Regions from separate parts of the Candidatus Clostridium stratigraminis genome, predicted to be linked through region 3. Evidence: predicted binding sites of a transcription regulator. Region 3 holds the regulator's gene; each other region holds the start of a gene.
The links. The regulator HrcA, encoded in region 3, represses chaperone genes, less so after heat shock. The targets are predictions, from matches to a motif close to TGTTAGCACTCNNNNNNNNNGAGTGCTAACA.

Region 1 (4,280 bases), on a different contig from region 3:
TAAAATACAGCGATACGAAAATTGAAAGAATACGTATAGCTTCGCTTTTACATGATGTTGGTAAGATAGGTATAGATGATAAAATTTTAAATAAACCAGGAAGACTGACAAATGAAGAATATGAAATAATTAAGAGCCATCCGGAAATAGGTTACAATATTCTTAAAGACATCAAAAATTTACAAGATTTATTACCTATAGTTCGTAATCATCACGAAAGGTATGACGGAAAGGGCTATCCTGATGGAAAAAGTGGCAATGACCTTAATTTAGACGTATTTATAGTTCAATTGGCAGATTCCATTGATGCCATGTCTACTGACAGACCTTATAGAAAAGCGTTAAGTGAGGAAGAAATTATGGCTGAAATCAATAGATTTAGAGGCAGTCAGTTTCATCCAAAGGTTGTAGATGCCTATACAAAGATTTTAGAGAAGCATAAAGAACAAAAGGCGGTGTAGAATGTTTCTTTTAGCATTTATAATAGCCATAATTATTGGATACGCTTTAAATGGCAGACTTAAGAATATAGATGCGGCAAAGGTTAAACTAATAAGCTTTGTATTTATATCTTTTTTTATGGAATTTATTCAGCTTACACTGATAAAGAAGGGATATTTGCACATAGGAATATTAACCTACATTAGTGACGTTATTATGTATGCACTATTGCTAATATTTACTTATGCTAATAGAAGAAACAAATGGCTTCTATTATTAGGAATTGGTGCTATGCTTAATGCAGTTGTTATATTTGCTAATGGCGGAGTAATGCCTGTAAGGCTGGAGACAGTTAAGTCTTTAGGCTATTCTGGGGATGTAGCACTGCAGGGATTATATAAATTAACTAGTGAAAACACCAAGCTTTATTTTTTAGCTGATATAATTCCAATTAGGTATCCAAAGGCTGGTATTGCAAGCATTGGAGATATAATAGAAATACTTGGAATGGCAATTTTTATTATAACCGAAATGAAGAATAAGAAGAGTTCTAATAATATTGTAGAAAATGAAAGATAGCTTCAAAATATAAAATACACCAGTAGCATATATTTTATATTTTGAAGCTATTTTTTTAACTTGTTTAACTATAAAATAAATCTCTCTTCTTAGATTTATTATTTTTTTTATAAATTACATAACATATTAAACTAAAAATTGCCAGTAGTAACAAAATCATAACTGCACAATGTAAGAAAAATTCTTGAGGAAGTACATTGATTATTGGATCCTTAACAGGGTCAAATTCCCAATAGTTATTTCTAAAAAATATTTCGTGAAATATAGTAAAGCTTTTATCAAAATTAATTGCAAAAGGTATTGCTAAAGCAATAGGAAGTGCCAAAAGTAAAATAGAGCTATATTTCAGATATTTATAACCTTTCTCTTTAATCATTAAAATTATCCCTATTATGCTTATGATACCAGTTATATACATAAGATAGTTAAATTTCATAAATAGAGCTTTTACTTCTGAAAAATGAATTTCACCTTGTGCTGACATTGGAAAAGATGGCATTTGAAGTTTAGCAATATTCTTGTTTTGGGTGTAGTCTATTAGTATATTGTAGTTTTTCATGATTTCATCTTTGGACATTCCATAGTCCTTGGCAATGTTTAAATGATCAATATCATAAAAATAAAGCTGTCTAAAGGCCAAGGTTGCTTTAACTGCAATTGAAATTAGAAATAAAGTTAAGCAGATGGATAAAATAATTGTAATAATTTTACTGAAGCCCTTGCTCATTTGTTTCCCTCCCGTATTTCTTACTAGCACACAACAATTATCAATTGTTGTGCCTCATGAATTTCTCAAATCGTACATTATTAATATACATTTTATTTTAAAGAATATAAATATTATAGTCAACGGCTTAAGTAGGCTGAAAGCCATAATTTAAAATAAATTCAATAATAAAAAGAATATTTTCTTTTTAACTTGATTATAATAGTAATTGTTTGGATAATATTACTATGTAAAATAATCTTTATTTAAGATTAATAATGAAATTTGAAGAAATAATGTAAAAAAATAATCTTAAAGTAGATAATGCATTATTTTTCTTTCTAATTGGGTATAGATAAGTTTAAGTGAGACTTGATTTTATATTTCTGATTAACTATATTATAATTATATTAGCACTCAATGATATTGAGTGCTAACAATATGATGCTAATAATAAATAAAAATACATTAAGGAGGGGTTTAAATGAAAGTTAGACCACTTGGTGACAGAGTTGTTATTAAAAAATTAGAAGCTGAGGAAAAAACAAAGAGCGGTATCGTTCTTACTGGTGCAGCTAAGGAAAAACCACAAGAAGCATTAGTTGTTGCTGTTGGACCTGGAGGAATGGTTGATGGCAAGGAAATAAGAATGGAAGTAAAAGTAGGAGATAAAGTTTTATGCTCCAAATACTCCGGTACAGAAGTTAAAGTTGATGGTGAAGAATACACTATCGTTAAACAAGATGACATACTAGCTATAGTTGAATAATAAATTGGAGGGATAGGAATGGCTAAGAAAATTATTTATGGTGAAGAAGCAAGAAGATCCATGCAAAAAGGCGTAGATATCCTTGCGAATACTGTTAAAATCACACTTGGACCAAAGGGAAGAAACGTTGTTTTAGATAAGAAATTTGGAGCACCACTTATTACTAATGATGGTGTTACAATAGCTAGAGAAATTGAACTTGAAGATCCATTTGAAAATATGGGAGCACAGCTTGTAAAAGAAGTTGCTACAAAGACTAATGATGTTGCTGGTGACGGAACTACAACAGCTACCTTACTTGCACAGGCAATTATTAGAGAAGGCTTAAAAAATGTTACAGCTGGTGCAAATCCAATGCTTATTAGAAATGGTATTAAAATGGCAGTTGATAAGGCTGTAGAAGAAATTAAGAAGATTTCAAGACCAGTTGAAGGCAAGGAAGATATAGCTAGAGTTGCTTCTATTTCTGCTGGTGATGATGAAATTGGTCAGTTAATTTCCGATGCTATGGAAAAGGTAGGAAATGAGGGCGTTATTACTGTTGAAGAGTCTAAAACAATGGGTACAGAATTAGATGTTGTTGAAGGAATGCAATTCGACAGAGGTTATGTAAGCTCCTATATGGTTACAGATACTGAAAAAATGGAAGCTGTACTAGATGATCCATATATTCTTTTAACAGATAAGAAGATCACTAACATACAAGATATTCTTCCAATACTTGAGCAAATTGTTCAACAAGGAAAGAAGCTTTTAATAATTGCTGAAGACATCGAAGGAGAAGCCCTTGGTACATTAATTGTTAATAAGCTAAGAGGAACCTTTACTTGTGTTGCAGTTAAAGCACCTGGTTTTGGTGACAGAAGAAAGGAAATGCTTCAAGATATAGCTATATTAACTGGCGGTGAAGTAATTTCTGAAGAATTAGGCAGAGAATTAAAAGAAGTTACCTTAGATATGCTTGGTAGAGCTGAAAGTGTTAAGATTACTAAAGAAAACACTACAATAGTTAATGGAAAAGGCAGCAAGGATGAAATCCACGCTAGAGTAGCACAAATAAAAGCTCAAATAGAAGAAACTACTTCAGATTTTGATAGAGAAAAACTGCAAGAAAGACTTGCTAAGCTTGCTGGAGGAGTTGCAGTAATCAAAGTTGGTGCTGCTTCCGAAACTGAACTTAAGGAAAGAAAGCTTAGAATCGAAGATGCCTTAGCAGCTACTAAGGCAGCAGTAGAGGAAGGTATTGTTGCTGGTGGTGGTACTGCATTTATTAATGTAATACCAGAAGTAGCTAAGCTTGATTCAGAGGAAGCTGATATTAAGGTTGGTTTAAACATTATAACTAAGGCACTTGAAGAACCAGTTAGACAAATAGCTGCAAATGCTGGCCTTGAAGGTTCAGTTATTATTGAGAAAGTTAGAAACAGTGAACCTGGTGTAGGTTTCGATGCCTTACATGAAAAATATGTTAACATGATTAAAGTTGGTATAGTTGATCCTACTAAGGTAACAAGAAGTGCGCTTCAAAATGCAGCTTCTGTAGCAGCTACTTTCTTAACTACAGAAAGTGTTGTTGCTGATATACCAGAAAAGAACCCAGCTCCAGCAATGCCTGCTGGCGGAATGGGAATGGATGGAATGTACTAAGATAATTTAAAGGGCCCTTTAGGGCTCTTTTTTTTATGTTAAAAAAAACAATATATTTATGGTAATAATTGATAATACTTAAATAGTTTCAAATTTTAATAAGACAGCAACGAAAACAATGTCAGAAAATGTTTAATG
Region 2 (4,280 bases), on a different contig from region 3:
TTGCAACTGAATTTATTGATGAGGTCGAAATTAATGATACTCTTAACTATGCGAAAAGTAATAAAAGCAATGCTGAGCTTATTGATAGCATTATTGAGAAGGCAAAGGCCTTAAAAGGTTTAACTCATAGGGAAGCAGCTGTTTTACTAGAATGTGACTTAGAAGATAAAAATGAAGAAATGTATAAGCTAGCTAAGGAAATAAAACAGAAATTTTACGGAAATCGTATTGTTATGTTTGCGCCTTTATATCTTTCTAATTATTGCATAAATGGCTGCGTTTATTGTCCATATCACTATAAAAATAAACATATTTCAAGAAAAAAATTATCACAGGATGAAATCAAAAGAGAAGTAATTGCACTTCAGGATATGGGGCATAAGCGGTTAGCTTTAGAAGCAGGTGAAGACCCTGAAAATAATCCTATTGAATATATTCTTGAAAGCATTAAAACTATCTATAGCATAAAACATAAAAATGGTGTAATAAGGCGTGTAAATGTTAATATTGCTGCTACTACAGTTGAAAATTATAGAAAGTTAAAGGAAGCAGGCATAGGAACTTATATACTTTTTCAAGAAACCTATAATAAGAAAAGTTATGAAGAGCTTCACCCTTCAGGTCCAAAGCATAATTACGCTTATCATACTGAGGCGATGGATCGTGCTATGGAAGGCGGTATAGACGATGTAGGCCTAGGGGTTTTATTTGGACTTAACATGTATAAATATGATTTTGTAGGATTATTAATGCATGCAGAGCATTTAGAAGCTGCTATGGGAGTAGGACCTCATACAATAAGTGTTCCTCGTATTAGACCTGCAGATGATATAGACCCTGATAACTTTTCAAATGCTATAGCAGATGATATTTTTGCAAAAATAGTTGCTGTACTGCGGATTGCTGTACCTTATACAGGTATGATAGTGTCCACTCGTGAGTCTCAAAAAACCCGTGAACGTGTACTTGAACTTGGTATATCTCAAATCAGTGGAGGCTCAAGTACAAGTGTTGGCGGGTATGTTGAACATGAAGCCGAGGAAGATAATTCTGCTCAATTTGAATTAAATGATACACGTACACTTGATGAAATAGTAAATTGGCTTTTAGAAATGAAATTTATACCTAGTTTTTGCACAGCTTGCTATCGAGAAGGAAGAACTGGTGACAGATTTATGCAGCTAGTAAAATCAGGCCAAATTGCTAACTGCTGTCATCCAAATGCTTTGATGACACTCAAAGAATATTTAGAGGACTATGCTTCTTTAGATACAAAGAAAAAAGGAGAAGCATTAATTGCTGAGGAAGTTGAAAAGATACCAAATGAGAAGGTTAAAGCAATAGCAAAAGAGCATCTTACTGAATTACAAGATGGAAAACGTGATTTTAGATTTTAAATAATTATTAAAGCCTCAATAATGCTGAAAATAAAGCTAAGAAAGAAAATTTAAAATAAATAATTAAAAAGAAAAGAAGTATCAATACGGTTGATGCTTCTTTTCTATTAATTATTATAAAAAATTTCAGCATATAAATATCCGCTAACATAGAAGTGTCAGTTGCTTAAATCATATTTGAGGTATTGACATTATTTTTGAAAAGTGGTATATAACAATTATATATTAGCACTCGCTAGACGAGAGTGCTAACAAAAATTACATGACTATATCTTAATAACGAATTATGTTATTAAGAATAATAGCAATAGCCATGCACTTTTTATAATAGAAGGGGAGATTTTCATGGAAACAAAACAATTTAAAGCTGAGTCTCAAAGACTATTAGACCTAATGATTAACTCAATTTACACAAATAAGGAGATTTTTCTAAGGGAGCTTGTATCAAATGCCAGTGATGCTATTGATAAAATTTATTACAAGGCATTAACCGATGAATCAATGACTTTTGATAAAGAAAATTTCTTTATTAAAGTAGCGCTAGATAAGGAAAACAGAATTTTAAAAATTTCTGATACAGGTATTGGAATGACTAAAGAAGAACTTGATGAAAACCTTGGAGTAATCGCAAAAAGTGGATCCTTACAATTTAAAAAAGAAAATGAAATAAAAGATGGCTATGATATAATTGGACAATTTGGAGTAGGGTTCTATTCTGCATTTATGGTGGCAGATACAGTTACAGTTATAAGTAGAGCCTTAGGAAGTGATAAGGCATATAGATGGGAATCTAAGGGTATAGAATGTTATACCATTGAAGAGTGTGAAAAAGCTTCTGTAGGTACTGACATCATATTAAAAATTAAAGCTAATACAGAAGAAGAAAATTATGATGAGTTCCTCGATGAGTATAGACTAAAATCAATTATAAAGAAGTATTCTGACTTTATTAGATACCCTATTAAGATGGATGTAACCGAAAGCAGGCTTAAAGAGGGCAGCGAAGAAGAATATGAAGACATTAGTGTAGAAAAAGTCATAAACAGCATGGTTCCTATTTGGAGAAAAAATAAAAATGAACTTACTAAAGAAGATTATGATAACTTTTATTCAGAAAAACACTATGGCTTTGATAAGCCACTAAGATATATTCATACAAGTGTTGATGGCGCTGTAAACTATAATGCAATTTTGTATTTACCTGAAAGTATTCCTTATGATTATTATACAAAAGAATATGAAAAAGGCTTAGAGCTTTATTCAAATGGCGTTATGATAATGAATAAATGTGCTGATTTACTGCCTGATTATTTTGGCTTTGTAAAGGGCATAGTTGATTCTGAGGATCTATCACTAAACATATCAAGAGAGGTGCTGCAGCACGATAGGCAGTTAAAGCTTATTGCAAAAAATATAAAAACCAAAATAAAGAATGAGCTAGAAAGCATGCTTAAGAATGATAGAGAAAAATATGAGGCTTTTTATACTTCCTTCGGAAGACAGTTAAAGTACGGTGTATATAGTGATTTCGGAAGTGAAAAAGATGTGCTTCAGGATTTATTATTGTTTTATTCCTCTAAAGAAAAGAAAATGGTTACCTTAAGTGAATATATTTCAAGAATGCCCGAAGTACAAAAGTACATCTATTATGCTGCAGGTGAGTCAAAGGAAAGAATTGAAAAACTTCCTCAAACAGAGCTTGTATCAGACAAAGGCTATGAAATTCTTTACTTTACAGATGATATTGATGAGTTTGCAATTAAAATGATAATGAATTACAAGGAAAAGGAATTTAAATCAGTGTCCAGCGGAGACTTAGGTATTGAGGCAGACGAAAATAATAACTTATCAAAGTCTGAAGAAGAAGCCAGCAAGGAACTTTTTAACAGCATGAATAACATTTTATCTGATAAAGTCAAAGCAGTAAAAGCATCAAAAAGATTAAGAGAACATCCAGTTTGTTTATCAAACGAGGGCGAACTATCAATTGAGATGGAAAAGGTATTAAATTCCATGCCAAATAATCAAAATATAAAAGCAGATAAAGTTTTAGAAATAAATATAAATCATGATATTTACAAGGCACTAAAAGATGCTTTTGAGCATGATAAAGAAAAACTTGAGCTTTACACAAATTTACTGTATAATCAGGCTCTTTTAATTGAAGGCTTACCAATAAATGATCCAGTAGAATTTACAAACAATATCTGCAAAATTATGAAATAATTAAGGGCCTTTAACAGCATTTCTTTCAAAAGTTGTTAAAGGCCCTTTACTTATATGTAAAAGATAGTTTCTATTCCATTAGGAATCAATGAGAAAGCAAGTAAAAGATAATAAGACTATAAGTACAGCATCATAGAAAATGATATAATAGTTTAATAAAAACCAAATTTGTATTTGGATATTTAAGGCGGTTAACATGAATACAGTAAAAATAAAAGATGTAATAATAGGTGAAGGTATTCCAAAGGTTTGTGTGCCTATTATTGAAAAGACTAAAGAAGATATAATAGCAGAAGCAGTAATCTTTTCTAATATACACGTGGATATTGTAGAATGGCGCGTAGATGTTTTTGAAGATGCTTTTGATACTGAAAAAGTAAAGGCTGTTTTAAAAGATTTGGTGCCTGCATTGAATAACATTCCGTTACTATTTACATATCGTACATCTAAAGAAGGCGGAGGAAAAGCAATAGAGTCTGAAAACTATGTTGAACTTAATAAAACTGCAGCAGAAACTGGCTTAGTTGACCTCATAGATGTTGAACTATTTACAGGTGATGAGATCGTAAAAGAAATTATTGAAAGCGCTCATGGGGCAAATGTAAAGGTCGTTGCCTCAAATCATGATTTTGAAGGGACACCTTCTAAAAAAGAAAT
Region 3 (4,280 bases):
CTATTTCATTCATTGAAAGTCCAGCATCATTTAAAGCCTTTCTCATTGGTTCAATTGTAGCATCAACTAAGTCATGAGTTAATTCATTGAATTTAGCTCTTGTAAAGTTCATGTCTATGTGCTTTGGACCTGTAGCATCTGCTGTTATAAATGGCAGATTGATGTTTGTTTGAAGTGATGCTGATAATTCTATTTTAGCTTTTTCAGCAGCTTCCTTTAATCTTTGTAATGCCATTTTATCATTTCTTAAGTCAATTCCATTTTCTCTCTTAAAGGTATCAGCAATAAAGTCCATAACTCTTTGGTCGAAGTCGTCTCCACCAAGCTTTGTATTACCATTTGTTGATTTAACCTCAAATACACCATCACCAAGTTCTAGAATGGATACATCAAAGGTTCCACCACCTAAGTCATATACAAATATTTTATGGCTCTCGTTTTGTTTATCAAGGCCATATGCAAGTGATGCTGCAGTTGGTTCATTTATTATTCTAAGTACTTCAAGACCAGCAATTTTTCCTGCATCCTTAGTTGCTTGTCTTTGGCTGTCATTAAAATATGCTGGTACAGTTATAACTGCTTGAGTTACTTTTTCACCTAAATAAGCCTCAGCGTCTGATTTTATTTTCATAAGTACCATAGCTGAAATTTCTTGTGGAGTATAATCCTTGCCATCTATATTTGTCTTATGGCTAGTTCCCATCTGTCTCTTTATTGATATTATAGTTTTATCAGGATTTGTAATTGCCTGTCTTTTAGCAACCTGACCTACTAATCTTTCACCATTTGCTTGAAAAGATACTACTGAAGGAGTAGTTCTTCCGCCTTCTGCATTAGCTATAACAACAGGTTCTCCACCTTCCATAACTGCTACACATGAATTAGTTGTTCCTAAGTCAATTCCTATTACTTTTCCCATTTTAATATCCTCCTTGTATTCCTTATTCTGCACAAATATTAAATTTATGCTCCTTATAGTCTTAAATTTGAACACAAATATGGTGTTCCTTGAAATTAAAAAATATATTTAATTTTTTAATTAGCTACTTTAACAATACTATGTCTTATGACTTTATTTCCTCTAATATAACCCTTTTGAAAAACTTCTACTATTTCACTTTCACCAAAATTACCATCTTCTACATGCATCACAGCATTATGAATATTTGGATCAAAGCCTTCATTTACTGGAATCTCAGTTACTTGAAGCTTCTCAAGGCTATCATTAAACTGCCTAATTGTCATTTCAATACCCTTTTTAATATCTTCTGCTTTGCCCTCAACACTTGCTGCTCTTTCTAAATTATCTAATACAGGCAGCATATTTTTAAGAATATCTTCACAGGCATCTGAATATATTCCTTCTTTTTCTTTTGCAGTTCTTTTTCTATAATTTTCATATTCAGCAGAAAGTCTAAGTAATCTGTCCTTTATTGAATTAAGCTCATTTTCTGCTTTATCCTTTTCTTCTTTAAGCTTTCTATTAGTATCCAGTAAATCATTTTCAGTAGCTTCGAATTCTTTATCCTCCATTAATTCTGCTTGTTCTAAGGTTTCCTCATTATCCACTTGTGTACTTTCATCCTTAAAATCTTTTTCCATTTATCGCTGCTCCCTTCTGTGCAAAACCATTTAAAACTTAATATTTATTCATAAATAGATTAGATCATCTATCATCTAAATATGATTGATTAAGCGATTCATTTATATTTTTTAATATTTTAGATAAAATACTAATAACTTTAGAATAGGGTATTCTGGTAGGACCAATTACCCCTATTGCCCCAAGAGGCCTTCCATAAATACTATATACACCTGATATTATACTTAAGTCCTTTGCTTCCTCTAAATTATTTTCTCCACCAATTGTTATGGAAATATTATTAGACTGGTTTAACATTTCCTTTATATTTTCTTTATTATTTAGAAGGAATAAGAAGTCTCTAGCTTTATCTATATGATTATATTCAGGATAGTTGAATATATTTGTTGCCCCTTCAAGATAGATTTCAGATACATCTGAACTGCTTAAGCTTTCATGCAGCGCAGGTATTATAGCATCAAAAATCTCCTCATAATTTATTAAATCTGTTTTAAGATAATTAATAACAGTAAGATTTATATCTTCAATACTTAAATTTTTAAGTCTTCCATTTAAAATATTAGTTAATTTTACTAAATCATCTGTACTTACAGGAGTTTTAATTCTTATAATTGTATTTTTAATAATTCCAGTATCTGTAATAATAACGGCTAGTATATTGTTATTATCCACACCTAAAAGCTGAATTGATTTAATATAGCTTTTATTTACTGAGGGAGTCTTTACAATACAGGTAAGTTTAGTAAGTTCTGATAAGAGTTGAGTGGCCTGCTTTACAATCTTCTCCACCTCATAAAGTGCAGAGTTTAAAAGCTGGCCCTTTATTAAATTTTCTTCTTCCGTAGTTAACTGAGGTAATTTCATAAGTTTATCAACATATAATCTATAACCTTTATCTGATGGCTTTCTACCAGAGGAACTATGAAGTTGCTCAAGAAATCCCATTTCTTCAAGATCAGCCATTTCATTTCTTATTGTAGCTGGACTTATACCTAAATCATATTTTTTTGCAATGGTTCTGGAACCAACAGGCTCAGCTGTAGATATATAATCATTTATTATTACCTGAAGAATTTTTATCTTCCTTTCGTCCATCTCCATACAATCACCTCTTTTTATTAGCACTCGCTGTCGGTGAGTGCTAATCACTATGTTTAAAACATATCACTATTAAAATCTTTTGTCAATTAAATAAAATATCCACATATAGATCAAATATCTTAATTACATTTTTTTATTTTTTATTTACTTCATTTTTCTTTAATTTACTCTATATTACTATGAACCTTACACTGAAAGTATAAATTCACACATAACTTGATTGGATAATTCTATGCCCTTTGCACTTAAGTATAATCTATCACCTTCTAAAACCAGAAGATTAGCTTTTAAAAACTTATTTAATACCTTAGGATAAACACTAAATATATCATTCTTAAATCTCAATTTAAATTCTTTAAGGGATATGCCTTCTATTTTTCTTAGTCCCATAAACATAAATTCTTCCATATTATCTTCTAAGGAATTTACATGCTTCTCAATTACAGCATTTGTCCCACTGTTTACGCCGTAAATATATTTTTCTATATCAGATTCATTTCTATACCTTGTATTACTTATGAAAGAATGTGCACTAGAGCCGCAGCCAAGATAGTCCTTTAAGTTCCAGTAAGTTAAGTTATGCCTGCACTCGTAGTCTACTTTGCTGAAGTTGGATATTTCATATTGCTTATAGCCTTTGAACTTTAAAAATTCTATAGCAAATTCGTACATTTCTCTTTCTGCATCTTCCTCTGGCAAATTTAGCTTTCCAATTTCCATGGTTTTATAAAAGGGTGTTCCTTCCTCTATAATTAAACTGTAGCAAGAAATGTGCTCTGGCTTTAGCTCTATATCCTTTTCTAAGGTTTCCTTCCAATTGCTCATAGTTTGATTTGGCAGGCCAAACATAAGATCAACATTTATATTATTAAAACCTAGGCTTCTTGCTGTATTAAAAGTATTTAAAAATTGTTGTCTATTGTGTGCTCGTCCAAGATTCTTAAGCAAATTATCCTGCCATGCCTGCAGCCCTATACTTAGTCTGTTTACTCCCATAGCTTTAAATATGGATAGCTTTTCACTATTAAAGCTGTCTGGGTTTCCTTCCACGGTAAATTCAATATCCTCGGCAAGATCTAGTTTAGCTATTACTTCCTTTAAAAGCATTAGGCATTCTAAAGACAAATAGGTGGGAGTACCCCCACCTATGAAAATCGAACCAATTTTATAATTTGCCGCACTGCCTATTTCCTTACAAAGTGCATTAGTATAATTAAGCATTAAGCTATCTTTACAGGCAAAGGAAGGAAAATCACAATAAAAACATTTTTGTTTACAAAATGGTATATGCAGATACAATGCTATTGTTTCTTCCATCACTTTTCTCCTTAATCTATCTTTAATACTGACATAAAGGCTTCTTGTGGAACTTCCACCGTACCGATTTGTCTCATTCTCTTTTTACCTTCTTTTTGTTTTTCAAGAAGCTTCTTCTTTCTTGTTATGTCACCGCCATAACATTTTGCAAGAACGTCCTTTCTAAGAGCTTTAACTGTTTCTCTAGCAATTATTTTAGAACCTACTGCAGCTTGAATTGGTATTTCAAATTGCTGTCTTGGTATTATTTCCTTTAGCT

Region 1: groES (co-chaperone GroES) is a predicted target of HrcA. The motif match lies at 2,135-2,165, and genes of this name have one in related genera.
Region 2: htpG (molecular chaperone HtpG) is a predicted target of HrcA. The motif match lies at 1,621-1,651, and genes of this name have one in related genera.

The regions. Positions count from the first base shown of each region.
Region 1 covers NZ_JBJHZZ010000002.1:283,879-288,158, forward strand. Annotated here, with positions in the region: gene ACJDUG_RS05575 (HD-GYP domain-containing protein) at 1-461, shown strand, start outside; gene ACJDUG_RS05580 (DUF5317 domain-containing protein) at 463-1,020, shown strand; gene ACJDUG_RS05585 (TIGR01906 family membrane protein) at 1,085-1,747, opposite strand; gene groES (co-chaperone GroES) at 2,211-2,495, shown strand; gene groL (chaperonin GroEL) at 2,514-4,142, shown strand.
Region 2 covers NZ_JBJHZZ010000003.1:199,791-204,070, reverse strand. Annotated here, with positions in the region: gene hydG ([FeFe] hydrogenase H-cluster radical SAM maturase HydG) at 1-1,397, shown strand, start outside; gene htpG (molecular chaperone HtpG) at 1,743-3,623, shown strand; gene aroD (type I 3-dehydroquinate dehydratase) at 3,820-4,280, shown strand, end outside.
Region 3 covers NZ_JBJHZZ010000006.1:96,561-100,840, forward strand. Annotated here, with positions in the region: gene dnaK (molecular chaperone DnaK) at 1-919, opposite strand, end outside; gene grpE (nucleotide exchange factor GrpE) at 1,036-1,602, opposite strand; gene hrcA (heat-inducible transcriptional repressor HrcA) at 1,667-2,704, opposite strand; gene hemW (radical SAM family heme chaperone HemW) at 2,891-4,021, opposite strand; gene lepA (translation elongation factor 4) at 4,033-4,280, opposite strand, start outside.